DNA from 2 places in the Clostridium sp. LY3-2 genome. Region 2 is predicted to be linked to the other one. Evidence: riboswitches for the same ligand, from Rfam matches in the RefSeq annotation. Region 2 holds a riboswitch; the other holds the start of a gene.

Region 1 (5,969 bases), on a different contig from region 2:
ATCTATAAATTCATCAAATGCACTTGATGGATAAATAATATTTTCTCTTTTTTCTAAATAAGAAAGCAAACTATCATATGATTTTTTAAACTCACCCTTATCTCTATATAGAAGTGTCTTCATAAAATACAAATCCTTAAATTCCTTATATACCTTTAACCATTTACTTATAAACATCTCTTCTTCATCAAAACATTTAAGCATATGAAGAGCTTTTACTTTATTTATAATAAGTCTTGGTAATTCTTCAATCCAATCTCCACAGTCGCATTTTAAAAGGGATATGTTATACATCTCAAGGGCTTTTTTAAAATTATTTAGCCTTCCATATTCGTTTCCTAGCTTAAAATAATATTCTCCATCTCTTTCTTTATTATTAATTGAATTATATATCTTTAAATTTCTAGAAACCTTACTTTCTAAATTCACTAAATTCTTATCATTTCCAAAGTGCTTTATTTCTAAAGTTGTGTAATTAATTTTTTCTCGCCCAAAGGTATTTATTATTGATTTTAAGGCACTCTCCCCGATTTTTCCGCTAAAAAATATATCTCTATCTTTTTTAATTAATCTAATATCATTAACGGCGCTTCTCTTAACCCTATCTAAAATTCCACTTACTCTAAAACTTATAGCTACATATTCATCTTCTATTACATTTTTTAAATTTTCCGAACTAAAACTATCTAATTCCTCATCGCAATCTAAAAATAGCACCCACTCTGAGTTTGCTTTAGATATTCCAAAGTTTCTTATCTTTGAAAAATCATTTTCAAAATTCACTTTAAATACTTTATCTGTAAATGATTTTGCTATCTCTACCGTTCTATCTTTAGAACCTGTATCTACAACTATAATCTCATCTACAAAATCTTTAGCACTATTTATTGCATTAGAAATAAGTTTTTCTTCATCCTTAGCTATTATACAAAGACTGATTTTACCCATATCTTCCCCTCCTTAACATAAGTATATTGATGTAATTATATATTTATGCTAAAAGAGAATAATTAAAATAAAGGTATTAATTTTTATAACTTTGTATTTACTTTTAAAGGTTTTAATACTTTGAAAATATATCTTCTATAAATATTTAAGACGCAAAAAAACTACCTAAAATGAATCTTCCTTAAAACCCTTAAGTGATTAATTCAAAATTAGGTAGCTAATCTTTTAAATAATATCTGTATTTTGTGTATCTAATTTATTCTTGTGGTAGTTAAATATATAAAAAGGTACGCCGATTAACATAAGGATGAATCCCCACATTACTGTTTCTGCACCAGATCCATAAATAGTCCAAACAGAATAAATAAATGCTAATAAAGGAATAAATGCTCTCTTTACGAATATTCCAAAGTTAAACTTCTCACCTTTTTTAAACATTAGCATTATTTCAGCACAAGAAGTTAATAAATATATTGGTAAGAATGATAGCGTAGCAAGTAATGTTATAAAAGTAAATGCTGATACCATACTCTTTTGGAAATTCATAACTAATAATATATTAACTAAAACTGACCCTGCAATTAATGCATTAGCTGGTGTTTTATGAACTGGGTGAAGCTTTCCAAAGAATTTTGGGAATACTCCATCTTCTCCTGCTGCAAAAGCAACACGAGCTGTAGATAAAAGCCAACCTATTGTTGTACCTAATATACAAATTACAACTGCAATTGTTATTGGTCTACCGATTGATGAACCTAAAATATTTGTTAATATATCAGTAAGCGGTGCTTGACTTTGTGCAAGTTCAGCATTTGGCATAGCGCCCATACTTGCAACACTTATTAATATATAAACACAAGCTGCAATTATCATTCCGTAAATAGTACTCTTTTTAACGTTTTTCTCTGGATTTTTAATTTCACCTGCTGTAACACTTGCACTTTCTAGACCTACGAAAGCCCATAAAGTTGAAGTTGCTGCAAGAGGAATAGTATTTAATCCTTTTCCTGTTGGTATCATAGGTGTTATATTAGCTACATTAAAATGTAATAAAGCTACTACTACAAATATAGCAAAGAATGCAATTTTAAATACTGTTGCTATAGTTTGAAGTTTACCAGCTTGTTTAACACCAACAATATTGATTATTGTGAAAATCCAAAGCATAGCACTTGAAAAGATAATTGAATATAGTGGATTTGATAAAGCTGGTATAATAGCTGCACTATAACTTGTAAGAGCTACTAAAATAGCTGCATTTCCAATCCATGAACCGTTCCAGTATAACCATGCACATAAAAACCCTGCAAATTCTCCAAAGGCGTGTTTAGTATATTGGTAAGGACCTCCAGTAACTGTAAACTTTGATCCTAAGTTCGCAAAGGATAACGCTATAAGGATTGAACCTAATGATGTTATAACCCAAGCAATAATTGTTGCCATTGGCCCTGATAATTGCGCTAAGGTCGCTGGAAGCATAAATACTCCAGAACCTATCATGTTACCACAAACAAGCATGGTAGCCATAAACAGGCCAATCTCTTTTTTTAAATTTCTTTCTTCCATTTTTTCCTCCTAAGATGTCTAGGGTAAAAAAATAACCCAAAGGCTAGTCTTTGAGCTTGAATTACAAACAACAAAGATAGCACTCCACAAATTTTTTTGTGACAGTCTTGCATATATTTTATACAAAACCAGCGTATATTTTTAAAGCTTTATATATACACTTCGGCAACAATGCCTTTCATATTAATTCACTGCTGCTTTACTCCTTAATACTACTTTTCATTATTGCGACCTCTATCTTACCCAATATTTAATTCTACTACGTAATTGTAACAAATCTCAGAAAAATGTCAAATAGTATTATTATTTGTCTATAAAATTGTTTTTTAATAAATTATCTATTTATCAATTATCCATATAATAATTTTATATTTTGAAATTGTTTACAGTTTATTTATAATATACTTTTAATTATCTAGTCTTTTATCTATTATACATTTTTTAGTATAGCTTTTAATTTTTTACTTAATACTTTTTTTCTATATAAAATTTTATGATACGGAATATTTTTATTATCTGAAAAATTCTTAAGGCTACCTCTAGATTCATCTTTAATTAAATGCTTGCAAAGTTCTTTTTCTTCTATATCTAACTTTTCTATAGAGTCTAATAGCCTCTGAACTTCCATATTTTCCATATAAATCTTTTCAATAGTTTTCTCATCTTCTAATAAGTCTATTATTTCTAAGCCTTCTTCATTTGTTACATTTAAACTAGTAGTCTTTTTGTTTTCGTCGTTTTCCCTTCTACAAAGGTAGGCGAAATTATTATTTAAAGCAAACTTTAAATATGCTCCAAAAGAACTACTTTTTTCTTCATCAAATTCTTTTATAGCTTTTAATATAGTTAGTACCCCATATTGATATAAATCTTCAAACTCATACCCTACTATATACTTATACTTATTTAAATTTTTATATAAAAGTGGCTTATATTTATTAATAATAATATTTTTTGAAATTTCATCATTATTTTTAGCTTTTAAGATTAATTCCATACCTTTTTATTCCCCCTTAACTAATCTCTACATATATTATATATGTAAAACTTAGCTAAAAGTAGAAAAAATACGAACAAATGTTCGCATTTTTTATTCTTCTTTTAGGAACTCATAGAATTTTTTTAAAGTTTCTCGCTTTTCATCGCTTAATTCAGTTATATCTAAATATACTTTTTCATCTTCTTTCTTCAAATCACTATATCGATTTTTCTTAAGACCGATTATGTAAGTTGATATAGTTGAGGTTAACATAGATAAAAATCCTATTCCAGATAACATTAACATTACAGCAATAAGCTTTCCTTCTGCAGTACTTGGACTTACATCTCCATATCCTACAGTAGTTAATGTAACTAAACTTAACCAAAGAGCATCACTATAGCACTCTATGTTTCCTTTACCCTTTTCAAAGAAGTATATAGTAAAAGAACCTAAAGCTGTTATAAACCCAGTAAAAATTATTAATTGAAGAAATCCTGTAGAAAATAAAAATACTTTCATATTATCTAAAATCCTAAGTATATAAGTTACTACTCTAAGAAGTTTAAATATGCTTCCAAAGCTTCCACTAATAAAAAATTGAAAAGGAATTAACGCTATATAATCTATTTTATTTTTTCTTATAAATTTTAAAGGTTCTTTAACCAAAAAACATTTAATAATTCCATCTATTAAAAAAATCACATAGATTATGTTATCAGCCCTTTCTAAAAACATTGATTGCTCACTTGATACACCTTTATTAAAATTTAAAACCACGACTAAAACCGCTATAACTGATAAAAAACCTATGAAAATATCATATATTATTTCTATATTCTTGTTTTTTATAAACTCTTGCATTTAATTCACCCTTTATCCCCCTAATTAATTTATTAATAAGTCACATTTATATTTTAATACATATAATATAATGATTAAACCATTAGACCTCTTAAAATTAATATATCTCTTAAAATAAAAAACACCGTAAGCTATTAACTCTAGCTTACGGTGTTTTTATAAAATTTATGCAGTAACTTCTCTGTCATTAATATCTACTGATATTGAACTTTTCTTTGAAACTTCTTCTTCTACTTTTACAATTTCTGATTCCTCTTCTTTTTCTGATTCTTCCTTTAAAATTATATTAAGTAAAAGTGCAGTTATTGTTCCTGTTGTTATTCCTGATGAAAATACCATCTTTAAACCTTCAGGTAGTCCACTTATAAGTTCTGGTCTAAATGTTACTCCAAGTCCAAGCCCTAAAGAAGTTGCAATAATTAATAAATTTCTGTTATTTATATTTACCTTACTTAAAGTTTTAATTCCAGCTGCTGCAATAGTTCCAAACATAACTATTCCAACTCCACCTAGTACAGGTTGAGGCATTATGTTTATAAAAGCTGCAAACTTAGGTGAAAATCCTAAAAGGATAAGTAATATACCTGCCATAGTAGCAACTGATCTACTTGCATTTCTAGTTAAAGGAATTAATCCTACGTTTTGGCTAAATGTTGTGTTTGGAAAAGATCCAACTAGACCTGCTGCCATACTTCCAACACCATCTGCTAAAACTCCTCTTGATAATCTATCTTTACTTGAATCAACCTTTGATACTTCGCAAATTGTAGATAAACATCCAACAGTTTCTACTGTAGTTACAAAATATGCTGGAATAAATGCTAAAGCGTATGCTGGGTTAAAGTTTACTCCATATTCTAAAATTTTAGGAATTGCAAAGAAACTTGATTCTTTAACTAAAGTAAAGTCTACCATTCCAAGTCCTATACATAAAACATATCCTATTCCCATTCCAATTAAAATAGCTGCGCTACTAACTAAGCCTTTTCCGTATCTATTAATTAATAAAGTTATAATCATTACAAATAAAGCGATTGAAACATTTCTTAAACTGCCATAATCAGAAGAACCAACTCCTCCAGCTGCCCAGTCCATAGAAACAGGAAGTAAAGTAAGCCCGATTAGACAAACTACAGTTCCTATAACAAGTGGTGGGAAAAACTTCATTATTGGTCTTATAAAGAAGCTTAAAATAAATTCTAATAAAGAACCTAATATAGTCGCCCCTATTATTCCAGGTAAACCAGCAACTGAACCAACTGCAATTGAAGGTGCTACAAAAGTAAAGTCTGTCCCCATTACACAAGGAAGTTTTGAACCTACTTTTCCAATTCCCTTAGCTTGAAGTACTGTAGCTATCCCAGAGGCTAAAATAGAAGCACTTAAAAGTGCTGTAGATGTTGCACCATCAAAGCCAAGGGCTCCAGATACAACTAAAGGTACTGCTATAATTCCTCCAAAGGCTGCAAAAATATTTTGAAATCCTAATATAATTTTCTCAGTTAGTTTAGGATTGTCGTTTATGCCATACATTAAATTATAGCTTCCATTAGAATTATTCGTGTTGTCCATTTTTTAATTACACATCCTTTTAACAAGTTTTTTTCATAAA
Region 2 (13,016 bases):
CTATCTTCCCATATTTCACCTACTAAATCCATATCAGTTTTAAGATTTATACATCTTTTTTCTGCTATTTTTTGAAGCTTCATATAGTTTTCTAAGCTATATGTCTTTCCGTCAAAACCTATAGTTTGATCGAATTTAACATTAGCTTCTAAATATTCTTCAATAGTCGGCCATCCTGGTATTCTCATTTTATAAAGCTTTATATCAGAACCTTCTAATTGTTTTTCTGCTTGTATAAAATATCTTCCGTCAGTCCAAAGTATAGCTTCCTCTAAACCTACTAAAAGAATTCCAGCTGAACCTGTAAAACCTGATACATAAGCTCTAGATTTATAAAAGTCAGAAACGTACTCACTCCCGTGCGAGTCTGAACTTGGAATAATATAATAATCTATATTATTCTTTTTCATTTCTTTTCTTAAATTTTCAATTATCATTTTTGTCTTCAATTCAATGCCCCCTTTAAATCTCTTATAATTATTTTTGCATATATTAACTTAAAATACAAATATCTGTGAAAAGAAAAAGAACCACACTTATATTTTGTGTAGTTCCCATATATTATTCATTTTCATAATCATATATATCAATTATTTCAACATCTTCTGATTTTTTAAGTAATAACTTAGGTAATTCAAAATGTAAAACATCATTCTTATAAGATATATTAAGTCTTGATATATCTACATCTGGAACGTAAAAAGTCCTTCTAAATCTATTATCTGCAAAAGAATTTATATAGTTATCAAGTTTTACTTTAACGTCTATATAATCATCTTTATAATCAATTATTAAATCCCTTTTATCTACCCCTGGGAATAACCCCTCGATAACAAACTTATCATCATACTCATTCATAAATAATTTTATATCATCTAATTCTATCATCGGCACGTCATTATAACTTTCTAATCTATCTATAGTTTGAAAAATATCATTAACAAACGTTACTGAAAAAACTTCTCCAAATATGCCCCCACTTGTAAAAAACATCATTTTCTCCTTTATATAATATTTCTCTATAATAATATATTTATATGTGATGTTTTTTGATACAAAAAGGTTTATGTATTTTAAAGATATTAAAAGAGAGTGCTGTTATAGCACTCTCTTTTTAAGCTAATTATTAAGTATTATCTACAGGCTTTCCAATAAATCTTACTGCTACAGTCATTACTAGTATTGCTACTGGTAATACTATATATACTGGTATATTTAACCCAACTGGTATATACCCAAATAGTATTGTAAATCCAGCTACAAAAAGTGCATACCACATTTGAGTTTTAACGTGTTCTATGTGATCACATCCAGATCCCATAGAAGAAAGTATAGTTGTATCTGAAATAGGTGAACAGTGATCTCCGAAAATCGCACCTGTTAATACCGCGCTTGTACTCATTACTATATATCCCATATCAGGTGATATTGAATTAGCTAAAGGAATTGCAAGTGGCATAAGTATTCCCATAGTTCCGTATGCTGTTCCTGTTGCAAATGATATAACTGCACCTAGTATAAAAATAATACTTGGAAGTAAGAACATCGGTATAGAATCTGATAAAAGTGTTACTAAGTATTTAGCTGTTCCTAAATCTTTTATTACTGAACTTAAAGACCAAGCAAGTAATAAGATTACACCAGTTATAATAAGTCCTTTCATTCCATCAACCCAAACGTCAACCGCTTCTGAAACTGTAAAAATCTTTTTAGCTACAGCCATAACTATTGCAACTATAGATGCAAGAACTGCTGATTGGAAAAGTGCTGTTGAAGCATCTGCTGCACTAAAGGCTTGTTGAATTGAATTAAATGAAAATGGTGAATTTGAAATAAGTTCTATAAGTGCCTTATCTTCTCCTCCCATAATAGCTGTGTACCCGCTATAGTAAAAGCTTGCAAGGGCACTTACTATTAGAGTTCCTATCGGTATTATTGCATTCCAAACACTTAATTTAACACCTTCTTTAACTTGCATTTCATCTTCTGTTGTAAGATTTTCTAGTTCTGCTTTTGGTTCTTTTATTCCTTTTCTTGCTCTTATTTCAGCTTTTCTCATAGGTCCAAAATCTCTAAGCATAAGTGATGTAATAACTACAAATGCTAAAATTAAAATATTATAAAATCTATAAGGTATAGTTTGTAAAAATACTCCAAAAGCATCTACATTCATACCTATTTGAGTAAATGAATCGTTTATAAGTCCTACTTCTAATCCTATCCAAGTTGAAATTATAGCAAGCCCTGCTATAGGTGCTGCTGTTGCATCTATTATAAATGCAAGTCTTTCTCTAGAAATTCTAAGTTTATCTGCTACAGGTTTCATTATAGGTCCAACTATAAGTGAATTTGCATAATCATCAAAAAATACTAAAACTCCTAAAAACCAAGTTACTATTTGTGCACTTCTAGGTGTTTTTGCTCTCTTTGCAAGGGCTTCTGCTATAGCTCTTGCCCCTCCCATTTTAGCTACTAGATTTATAACTCCTCCAATTGCTAAAACTTGAATTATTATTCCTGCATTCCAAGGGTCTGCAAGTGAGTTTAAAACTCTTTGAATAAAATCTAAAAATGATCCTAAAATAGATGGTAAAAATGCATTATCTACAAGCTGTAGCATAAAGCACCCAGCTATCGTTCCTACAAATAACGATATGACTACATTTTTAGTTATAAATGCTAGTATTATAGCTACTAGCGGTGGAATTATAGTTAAAATTCCATAGTTCTCTGAATTTAAAGTGCCAGGGTCTACCTCAGCTGCAAACACCGTCACCCCTGTTCCTATTACAAGAACGAAAGTTAATAAAAATAATAAATAATTTCTGCTTTTTCTCATATTTAAAGCCCCCTCTTTTTATTTTGTGAATATTTGTAAGGCTCTAATATTTTTATATATTAAAAAGAACCTTGAGATAGCACTCAAGGTTCTACAGTTTCCGTAGAATCCATTGAATGATAGCTCAACACAAATTTAATCTGTGACAGTCTTATGCATATTATGCATAAACCCAGGATAGTAGATTAAAGCTTATCTAACTTCCTTCGGCGGCATTTCCTTTTATCTTACTTCAAAGTTTGCTTAAACTCCATAAGACTACTCTTAAAGGCCGCGCCTCTATCTCTTCAAATTATTCACTTATTAATTAAGTTAATTGTATAGTACTTTGTTATTTTTTGCAACGGTTTTTTAACACTTTATCATTTAAAATAACTAGTTTTGTCTTTTTTTCATAAAATCTTCAATTTCATTTACGCTTTTAATCATATCTTTAGTAAGAACTTCATTCCCACCAGATGTGATTAACACGTCATCTTCTATCCTAACTCCTATACCTTCTTCTGGTATGTAGATTCCTGGTTCTACTGTATAGACCATACCTGGTTTAAGAATTGTATTTCTACCTGGATTTTCTATATCGTGAGTATCTAACCCTAAGCTGTGACCTATACTGTGGAAATAGTATTTAGAAACTTCTGATTTATCTTTTATTAATCCAAGTTTTATACATTCTTCTGCAATCCAGTCTCTAGCTAAACTATTTATCTCTAAAAAGCTAACTTCTGGTTTTAGCTCTTTTATAACTTTTTCATTTACTCTTAAAACTGCTTCATAAACTTCCTTTTGTCTTTTTGAAAATTTGCCGTTTATAGGGAAAGTTCTTGATATATCAGCATTATAGTAATTAAATTGAGCTCCTAAATCAAATAACATTAAGTCCCCATCTTTTAATGTATCATCATTATCTACGTAGTGAAGAACTGTTGCATTTTTTCCAGCTGCTGCTATAGTTTTAAAAGCATAGTCAAAAACGCCTCTTCTTCTACATTCAAACTCAAAATAAGCTTCCATTTCATATTCTTTTAAGTTAGGTTTTATATTAGTCATAAGTGACTTAACACCCTCTATAGTTATAGCTATAGCTTTTCTCATTTCATCAATTTCCTCATCTGATTTAACTAATCTAAGACTTGCAAACTTTTGATAGATATTTTTTATAACTACACTAGGATATTTATTTTTTAATTTTTTTGAGAAGGTGCTAGCTATACTTGGAAGTGAATCAAAACTATCTCTTTCTAAATCAAGATAAATATTTATATCTTCACTTTCACCTATAATTTTATTTAAGTAACCTTTAAGCTCTCCTAAATATGAAACGTCTTTAATTCCATTTTTTTCTTCTAATTCTTCTTTTCTTATAGTCTTACCTAGCCATTTCTCTCTTTCTTCATCTATCTCTTTTATAAACATCTTTTCTATTATTTGATCATCTTTTTTATATGCTAAGAATATATGATCTTCTTCATCTATCCCTGTCATATAATAAAAGTTTCTGTTTGGCGTAAAACTATAACTCTCATCTGCTGTTTTTTTAGGTGCATTCCCTGCAAATAAGATTACAAGAGAATTATCACATATGTCTTCTAATAAATGCTTTCTGTTTCTTAGAAATACCTCTTTTTTCAATTTGCCATTCCTTCTTCCTTTAAAAGATTATATATTTAATATTTAATTTTATTCTACTGCAAGTACCCTAACTTTAACTACTCCCTCAAATTCATTTACTTTAAATAAGAATTTTTTAACATCACCTTTTATCTTTGATACGTCTAATGTTATTGTAACATTAGCTGTCATGTTTATAGGAATATCTTGATTAATTGTTAAAATATTTAACTTATTAGTTGCAATAAAGTCTAATACCTTAGATAAAACCCCAGCTTTATGTTCTAATAATAAAACTATTGTTATCTTCTTACTATTTACCCCATCTGACATTGGATATACTGCATCCTTATATTTATAATACGTGCTTCTACTTATACCTACTTTTTTTACACCTTCTGAGATGTCCTTAACCTTGCCTGTATGTATAAGCTCCTTAACTTCTATAACTTTATAGAATACATCAGGTAAAACTGATTCGTTTACCACATAAAATCTTTCTTCTTCCATAATTTTAGCCCCCAATTCTTTTTATTTATTATTTAAATATATAATCCCCATAGTTTTTACTTTAATATATTAATATTCTTTATAGCAATATATTTTTCCTTTTATTTACTAGAAATTTTATTATTTTAAAATATATTATGTATTTTTATATACTTATATGTTATCATATAAAAGACACTTGTGTATAGGAGGAAAACATATGAAAAAATTTGGTCTCATTCCGAAATTAATAATCGGCATAATTTTAGGAGTTTTAATAGGCTCTACTATGCCTAAAGAATTCGTGAGGATATTTGTAACCTTTAACTCAATTTTTGGAAACTTTTTAGGATTTATAATACCATTAATAATATTAGGTTTTGTTGTTTCAGGTATAGCAGATCTTGGTTCTTCAGCTGGAAAGATGCTTGGAGTTACTACGATTTTTGCTTACGGATCAACTATAATCGCTGGTCTTATTTCATACTTTGTCTCTTCAAAAACATTTCCTATGTTTATTTCACAAATGCAAAATATAGGCAATGCTAAAAACCCTGAAGAGAGCTTACTATCTCCTTATTTTGTGGTGGACATGCCCCCAATAATGCCAGTAATGACTGCTCTTTTAGTAGCATTTTTACTAGGGCTTGGGATAGCTTCAATAAAAGGAAAAACATTATATAATATGGCAAACGAATTCCAAGGTATAATTGAAAAAGTTATTAAGGTAGTTATTATCCCTTTAATACCTCTTCATATTTTAGGAATATTTGCTAACATGACTTACACTGGAGAAGTTAAAACAATCTTCTCAGTATTTTGGAAAGTATTTTTAATAATACTTGCAATGCAATTTTTTATTATTTTAATACAATTTACTATTGCAGGTACTTTAACTAAGAAGAATATATTTACACTTTTAAAAAATCAAGTTTCAGGATATTTAACTGCTTTAGGGACTCAATCATCTGCAGCTACAATTCCTGTAAATCTACAAGTAGCTGAAAAAAATGGAGTTTCAAAGGGAGTTCGTGAATTTGCAGTTCCCCTTTGTGCAACTATTCATCTATCAGGTAGTACAATAACACTTACTGCATGTTCTATAGCTGTAATGCTTCTAAACGGAATGAATTATACATTCCCTCAAATGCTAGGTTTTATCGGTATGCTTGGTATAACAATGGTTGCAGCCCCTGGAGTTCCTGGTGGTGCTGTTATGGCAGCCCTTGGTGTTCTTCAGTCTAACCTTGGTTTTTCAGAAGCTCAACTTGCTTTAATGATAGCACTTTATATAACTCAAGATAGTTTTGGAACTGCTTGTAACGTTTCAGGAGATAATGCTATTGCATTACTTGTAGATAAAGTAAATTCTAAATTTATTAAATAAAAATAAGGATGCTTTGCACTATGTTTTAGTGCAAAGCATCCTTTTATATTTCGTGTTCTTTATAAGTGTTAAATACACGATTTAAACTCATCTTATAAAGAGCTAGCGCTATACTTATTAATACAACTACATTTAGTGCAAACACTACAATCGCTGCTGTATTTATGCTAAACTCAGTACTCTTTCCTATTACATATCCGCTTCCACCTAAAATCAAACCAAGTATTATTAATAAAACAAAGTTTATAAGGTGTTTGATTCCTCCATCACCGCACTGCTTTTCATCTGTCCAATCTAACTTTGGATTGCTATAATCCATATAAACCCCAAAAAGAGTTATTACTAAAACAGATAAAAATGATAATATCCCTCCTAAAACTACTGTTTTAAAAGGCATCTTTAAGTATATAAGAAATGCTATAGAAATAATTACTCCTAACATATTTATAATTAAAGACGATATAACTTTAGCCTTATATTGAACCTTATAATCTACTGGTATATATTTAGATATTATTACATTTTTTCCTTCCCTGCTTAATGCGTTTGGCGCTGCAAGTCCAAATCCAGTCATAAATATCATAGAAGGAAGCATTACTACCATAGGTAAATAAAAATCTACAAACCCAGTTTTAGATAAAGCTTCTCCTCCTATATCTACAAGATTTCCTGTAGAACTTGTTACAAATATTATAGCTGGAAAATATATAAGCATAACTACACAGTTTAAGAAAAATGAAGGTGTTCTAAATATTATAATTAAATCCCTCTTTATTAAAGCTTTTAAAGGTGATTCTTTTTCTAGCTTAACCTTTTTGTTTTTAAGTATATTTTCTTTTTTACTAAAGGTTTCAGAAGAACCCATAATAGCTTTTTTATAGAAAAATTGTCCTAAAAAATAAACAAAAGCAATAATTAAAATAGATATTATTACATATATAAAAATACTACTAAAGCTTCCTGAATTTCCAACAGAAACTAATCCTTCTGCTGCAAATTTATTAGTTATAAATGCTCCGTTTAAAACATCCATCATCCCATTTTCTTTAGTTAGCATCTCTACCATCTCAGTTTCACTAAAAGAAGAATTTGAAGTTACTCTATTTATTAAAACTACAAAGGCAAGCCCTAAAACTCCGCCGATTATTTTAAATACATCTTTATTTTTACTAACGTTTGTTAACCTCATAAGTAATAATGAAATAAGTATACAATACCCTAAAGGTAGTATAGGTAAAAGTATTATAACTACAAATACCATTATAAAATATGCACTGCTATACCCTGCCATATCTCCTATTTGAAGTAATGGTAGTATTATTATTGCTGCATAAAAATATAAAACAATAAAAGTAGATACAAACTTTCCTAGCATTATTTCTCCTGGCTTAAAAGGCAAAGGCATCAAATAATCTACATCATTTGAAAAGAAGAAATTATTAAAAACAGTATATATCCCCATAATAAAAGTTGAAGAAGCACCTATAAATAATAGTAATGATATTAAGCTTCCAACTTGATTTAAAGATTCATACGCCTTAAATAAACCATTAACTAATAAAACTAATGGTAAGTTTAAAAGAAAGCAAACTAAAACGCAAAGCCCTACTCCAATTAAAGGGTTACTACCAAAATTAAATAGCTCCTTTAAGCTATTTTTAAAGAAAAACTTTAAACATATATAAAGCCTACTTCTCATCTTCTGTCATCTCTAAGAACATTTTCTCTAAAGAGTCATTTTCCTTAGATTCCTCCCTCATACTTTCTAAAGTCCCTAAAAAAGCAAGCCTTCCTTTTCTAATAACACATACTCTATCACATAATTTTTCTGCAACTTCTAAAACGTGAGTTGAAAATACTACTGTATTTCCTTTATCTGCGTGTTCTCTCATCATTTCCTTTAATAAAAATGCTGACTTAGGATCAAGCCCTGTTAAAGGTTCATCTAAGATCCAAACCTTTGGCTCATGAATTAAAACACCCATAATAATTATTTTTTGTCTCATACCGTGAGAATAACTTTGAATCTTATCACCTAAAGCATTTTCCATAGAAAATCTTTTTGATAAATCCTCTATTCTTTTTTTCCTATCCTCTGAAGATACAAAGTATACATCAGCCATAAAATTAATATATTCAAGTCCCGTAAATTTCAAGAACATATCAGGGCTATCTGGAACGTATCCAAACTGCTCTTTAGCCTTTATCCCTTCTTTTGATATGTCTATTCCATTTATACTTATATTTCCTTTAGTTATTTCTGAAATTCCAGTTATCATCTTAATAGTAGTTGTTTTTCCTGCACCATTTGGTCCTAAAATTCCAAAAATCTCTCCATCTTTTATTTCTAAATTTAAATTATCAACTGCTTTATATGTTTTATTATATATTTTAGTTACTCCATCTATTTTTATCAATAAATCCACCCCCATAATATATTTTAACATATTTTACATATTATAGGATATGTTTTTATATTATAAGACCTACTATGAATATAGCTACTAAAACAGCTGTAACATCTGCCATAACTGCGCCCCACAAAGTATGCCTTATCTTTTTTATACCTACTGCACCGAAATAAACAGTTATAGTATAAAATATAGTTTCTGTAGTTCCCATAATTACAGATGCTAGTATTCCTATAAAAGAATCTGCCCCGTAAGTATTTATTATTTCAGTAAACATCCCTATAGCGCCGCTCCCTGAGATTGGCTTAAGTAAAACTAAAGGCACTATCTCCTCTGGAAGCCCTATAAACCCTGAAACTGGAGCTAAAATCCTATTTATCATATCTAAAAGATTAGCACCTTTAAATATTTGAACCGCAACTAACATAGCTAAAAGGCAAGGAAAAATTCTAAGGCAAGTTTGAAGACCTTCTTTTGCACCTTCTATAAACCATTCGTATACCTTTCTTCCTTTTATCATCCCGTAGCCTAAAATTATTAAAACTATAAAAGGTATAACACTTTTAGTAAAGTACTCCATATATCTTCCCCCTTAAAAATGCCTTTGCATAACTTTACAACAAACAACTCCAACTATAGCAGCTATCCCTGTTGTTATAATTGCAGGTAAAATTATAAGCCCTGGATTGTTTGACCCAGCTGCAGTTCTTATAGAAATTATAGTAGTTGGAACTAACTGAATACAGGCAGCATTTAAAACTAAAAATAAAGCCATATCATTTGAAGCTGTTCCTTTATCTTTATTTAATCTATCCATCTCTTCCATAGCCTTTATTCCAAAAGGTGTTGCTGCATTTGAAAGTCCCATCATATTTGCCGTTATGTTCATAACTATAGCCCCGAGCGCTTTTTCATCTTTAGCTGCATCTTTAAATAATAGTTTTAAAATAGGTCTTAAAACTATAGCTATCTTACCTGTAAAACCGCTCTTTTCAGCAACTTTCATAACACCGCTCCAAAAGCACATTATTCCAACTAAACCTATAATAAATTTAACAGTTCCATCACTTCCGTTAACTATAGCTTCTGTTATTTTATCTGCATTACCAGTAAATAAGGCAACTATAATTCCCAAAAAAATCATAAAAAACCAAATATAATTAATCATTAAAACCTCCATAAAATAAGTACTGTTAACAATTAAATATATGCCTTGCACTGGTCTTTTAGTAGTGATAGGATAATTATATAAACTTAAGTTAAATAGATGGTATTCAAAAGGAGAAAAAAACATGAACGAATCAAACCTTAAATTAGCACAACAAGATATAGAAGAAGCTTTAAAAACTGTTGAAGATTTAGAAACTGGATTAGACAACGAAGAAATATCAAAAGACGATATAAAAGAAAAATTCATATCTCTAAACGAGAAACTTCAAAAGCTTGAAGATATTCTTAAAACTGAGGGAATACTATAATTTTTAGAATTAAAAGAAACTTACTTTTAAGTTTCTTTTTTCATAAATAAAAATTGCTTTATTTATAATAAGGAGGGTATTTTATGAAAATTATTAAAAGAGATGGTAAAATAGTCAATTTTGAAGAAAATAAAATTCACCAAAGTATTTTAAGTGCTGCAAAAGATGCAAACTTTTCACTTACTGAAAGTGATTTATCAATTCTAACATCATCAGTTAAAGACGGAATAAACTTTATCTGTAATGAAAATAGAATCCCATCAAGCCTAGAAGTTAGACTTTTAGTGTTTGAAACTTTAATAGATAACGGCTTTAAAAAAGTAGCAGATGCTTATATTGACGTTAGATAATTAAAAATCCCAAAGGATAGAGAACTTAACTTCTCTATCCTTTGGGATTTTTTTATAAAACCATTTTTTTAAATTCTTCTATTCCTACTCTATCTATGTAGTCTCCAAGCTTTTCACCTGGATTTCCATTTGCTATATACACTTTAAAAATATTATCTACAAGCTTTAAAGTTTCATCTTCTGATAAATTAGTAGCTATAACATCTGAAGCTCTTTGAGTATATCCAGCTGAACCTCCAGCAGTTACTCTTATGCCTTCTTTATCCCCTATAACTCCTATATCTTTAGAGTACACGCTTCCACAAGCATTTCTACATCCAGCTACACCTATCTTAGTTCTACACGGAACTTCCATCCACTGATACTTTTTAGATAGTTTCATTCCTATACCTATAGTGTTTAGCTTCATCCTCTTACAAAATCCAGCGGGACACATCTCTACATTTTTAACAGAGTTTTGTTTTTTTACGGCTGGCTCCATCCCAAGTTCTTCCCAAATCTTAGGTAAATCCTCACCATTAAGATTTGTTATAAGAAGTCTTTGACCTGAAGTTATCTTTATAACACCATTATACTTTTTAGCTACACTTGTTATTTTTTCTAAATTTTCTATACTGATAAAGCCACCTGGTATGTGTGGCGTTATTCCAAAAGTTCTTTTTCCGTCTCTTATTTTTTGCAAATTTCCATAATGAGTTCCACTTACCATAATCGGAATCTTTGGTGAATTATTCTCACTCATTATCTCCCCTCCTTAAATCTATATAGACCGATACTATTATTATATACTTAATATTATATATTAAAGCTTTAATTTTACTCGTAACTTAAGTTACTTTTTTAAATTCTATAAGTAATATAAAAAACAGACTAAGAAATCTTAGTCTGCTTTTAATCATTTTATAAATCTTCTGGCTCTTTCAACTTTCTAACTGATGCGTAGAATATTATTCCTGTTATAACTGCTGATAAGAAGTCACTTATAGCACCAGATAACCAAACTCCATCAAGTTCTAAGAACTTAGGTAATATTAGCATCAATGGTATTAATAAAATAACCTGTCTTAATAAACTTAAGAACATAGATATCTTAGCTTTACCTATAGCTTGGAAGTAGATTGAACTTATTATTTGGAAACCTATAACAGGTAGCATAAATAAATAAATTCTAAGTCCGTTTGTTGCAATTCCTACAAGTTCCGGGTCTTTATTAAACATTCCAATTAATACTTGTGGCATAAATTGAATTATGCACCAGCCTATAACAACTATTATAGTTGCTATTATAGACGCGTATTTAACAGTTTCCTTAACCCTATGATACTTTTTAGCTCCATAGTTGTAACCTATTATAGGTTGCGAACCTTGATTTAAACCAAATATAGGCATAAGGAATATTAAGCTTACACTAGATACTATAGTCATAGCACCTATCGCTAAATCTCCACCATGATGTTTTAATGTATTATTTGCTATAACTTGTACAGCACTTGCTGCAATTTGCATACTGCAAGGGCTCATCCCTATTGAGAATATACTTAAAACAGTTAATTTATCTAATTTAAAGTATTCTTTTTTAAGCTTTATTATACTTTTACCCTTTGTAAAATAATAAAGAATCCAAACAGTTGTTACTACTTGTGATATTACTGTCGCAATAGCTCCACCTTTAACTCCCATATCTAATCCAAATATAAATATAGGGTCTAATATAATATTTAATATTGCTCCAATTAACATTGAAAGCATAGCTACAGTAGGATTACCATCACTTCTAATAGAATGATTTAATCCAAAGCTTAACATATTAACTATAGTTCCTATAAATATTACATTCATATAATCTTTAGCGAATCCTATAGTATTTTCACTAGCTCCAAAAACAGTAAGTAATGGATCCATAAATATAAGTCCTAAAATCGTTATTATAACACTGATTATTATAATTAAAGTAAATGCATTTCCTAAATGCCTTTCTGCAGCTTCTTTATCATGCTGACCAAGTTTTATAGATACTCTTGCAGCTGTACCTAATCCAACTAACATACCAAAACCTAATATTATAGTCATAATAGGCATAGTAATTCCAACTCCAGTAATTGCAAGATTCCCTACCTTTGGAATATGTCCTATGTACATCCTATCTATAATATTATATAGCATGTTTACTACCATCCCAGCTATGGCTGGTATCGAGAAAACTCTAAGTAATTTCCCTATCTTCTCTTCACCAAGTCTCGTCTGCTTATTCATTAGCTCACCTCTCCCTTTTTTGAATTTTCCCCCTAAATGTTCTATATTACTATATCATATCAGCAATTAATAAAAAACTACAAAAAAGTCAAAAAAAGCTACATCAAAAATTTTGATGTAGCTTTTTAAAAATTAAGCTTCTATTTTTTTCTTTGTAAATCCCATAATAGCTGCTGATATAATAGCTCCAACTACTAC

Evidence for each region. A riboswitch is a leader RNA that binds a small molecule or an ion and turns the genes downstream of it on or off. The one in region 2 is predicted to bind lysine.
Region 1: another riboswitch for lysine. It lies ahead of M4I33_RS00275 (APC family permease); the one in region 2 lies ahead of M4I33_RS08885 (Na+/H+ antiporter NhaC family protein).

What each region holds. Positions count from the first base shown of each region.
Region 1 is NZ_JAMDLQ010000005.1:319-6,287, forward strand. Features, by position in the region: gene M4I33_RS00270 (glycosyltransferase family 2 protein) at 1-948, opposite strand, end outside; gene M4I33_RS00275 (APC family permease) at 1,174-2,514, opposite strand; lysine riboswitch at 2,584-2,759, opposite strand; gene M4I33_RS00280 (sigma-70 family RNA polymerase sigma factor) at 2,945-3,511, opposite strand; gene M4I33_RS00285 (potassium channel family protein) at 3,605-4,357, opposite strand; gene M4I33_RS00290 (uracil-xanthine permease family protein) at 4,523-5,929, opposite strand.
Region 2 is NZ_JAMDLQ010000025.1:108,405-121,420, reverse strand. Features, by position in the region: gene M4I33_RS08895 (aminopeptidase P family protein) at 1-449, opposite strand, end outside; gene M4I33_RS08890 (Hsp20 family protein) at 562-993, opposite strand; gene M4I33_RS08885 (Na+/H+ antiporter NhaC family protein) at 1,127-2,839, opposite strand; lysine riboswitch at 2,952-3,129, opposite strand; gene M4I33_RS08880 (aminopeptidase P family protein) at 3,215-4,471, opposite strand; gene M4I33_RS08875 (ACT domain-containing protein) at 4,520-4,960, opposite strand; gene M4I33_RS08870 (dicarboxylate/amino acid:cation symporter) at 5,160-6,326, shown strand; gene M4I33_RS08865 (hypothetical protein) at 6,370-8,025, opposite strand; gene M4I33_RS08860 (ABC transporter ATP-binding protein) at 8,015-8,743, opposite strand; gene M4I33_RS08855 (spore maturation protein) at 8,799-9,317, opposite strand; gene M4I33_RS08850 (nucleoside recognition domain-containing protein) at 9,330-9,905, opposite strand; gene M4I33_RS08845 (hypothetical protein) at 10,030-10,215, shown strand; gene M4I33_RS08840 (ATP cone domain-containing protein) at 10,299-10,565, shown strand; gene M4I33_RS08835 (NAD(P)/FAD-dependent oxidoreductase) at 10,618-11,307, opposite strand; gene M4I33_RS08830 (MATE family efflux transporter) at 11,466-12,818, opposite strand; gene M4I33_RS08825 (fructose-specific PTS transporter subunit EIIC) at 12,951-13,016, opposite strand, start outside.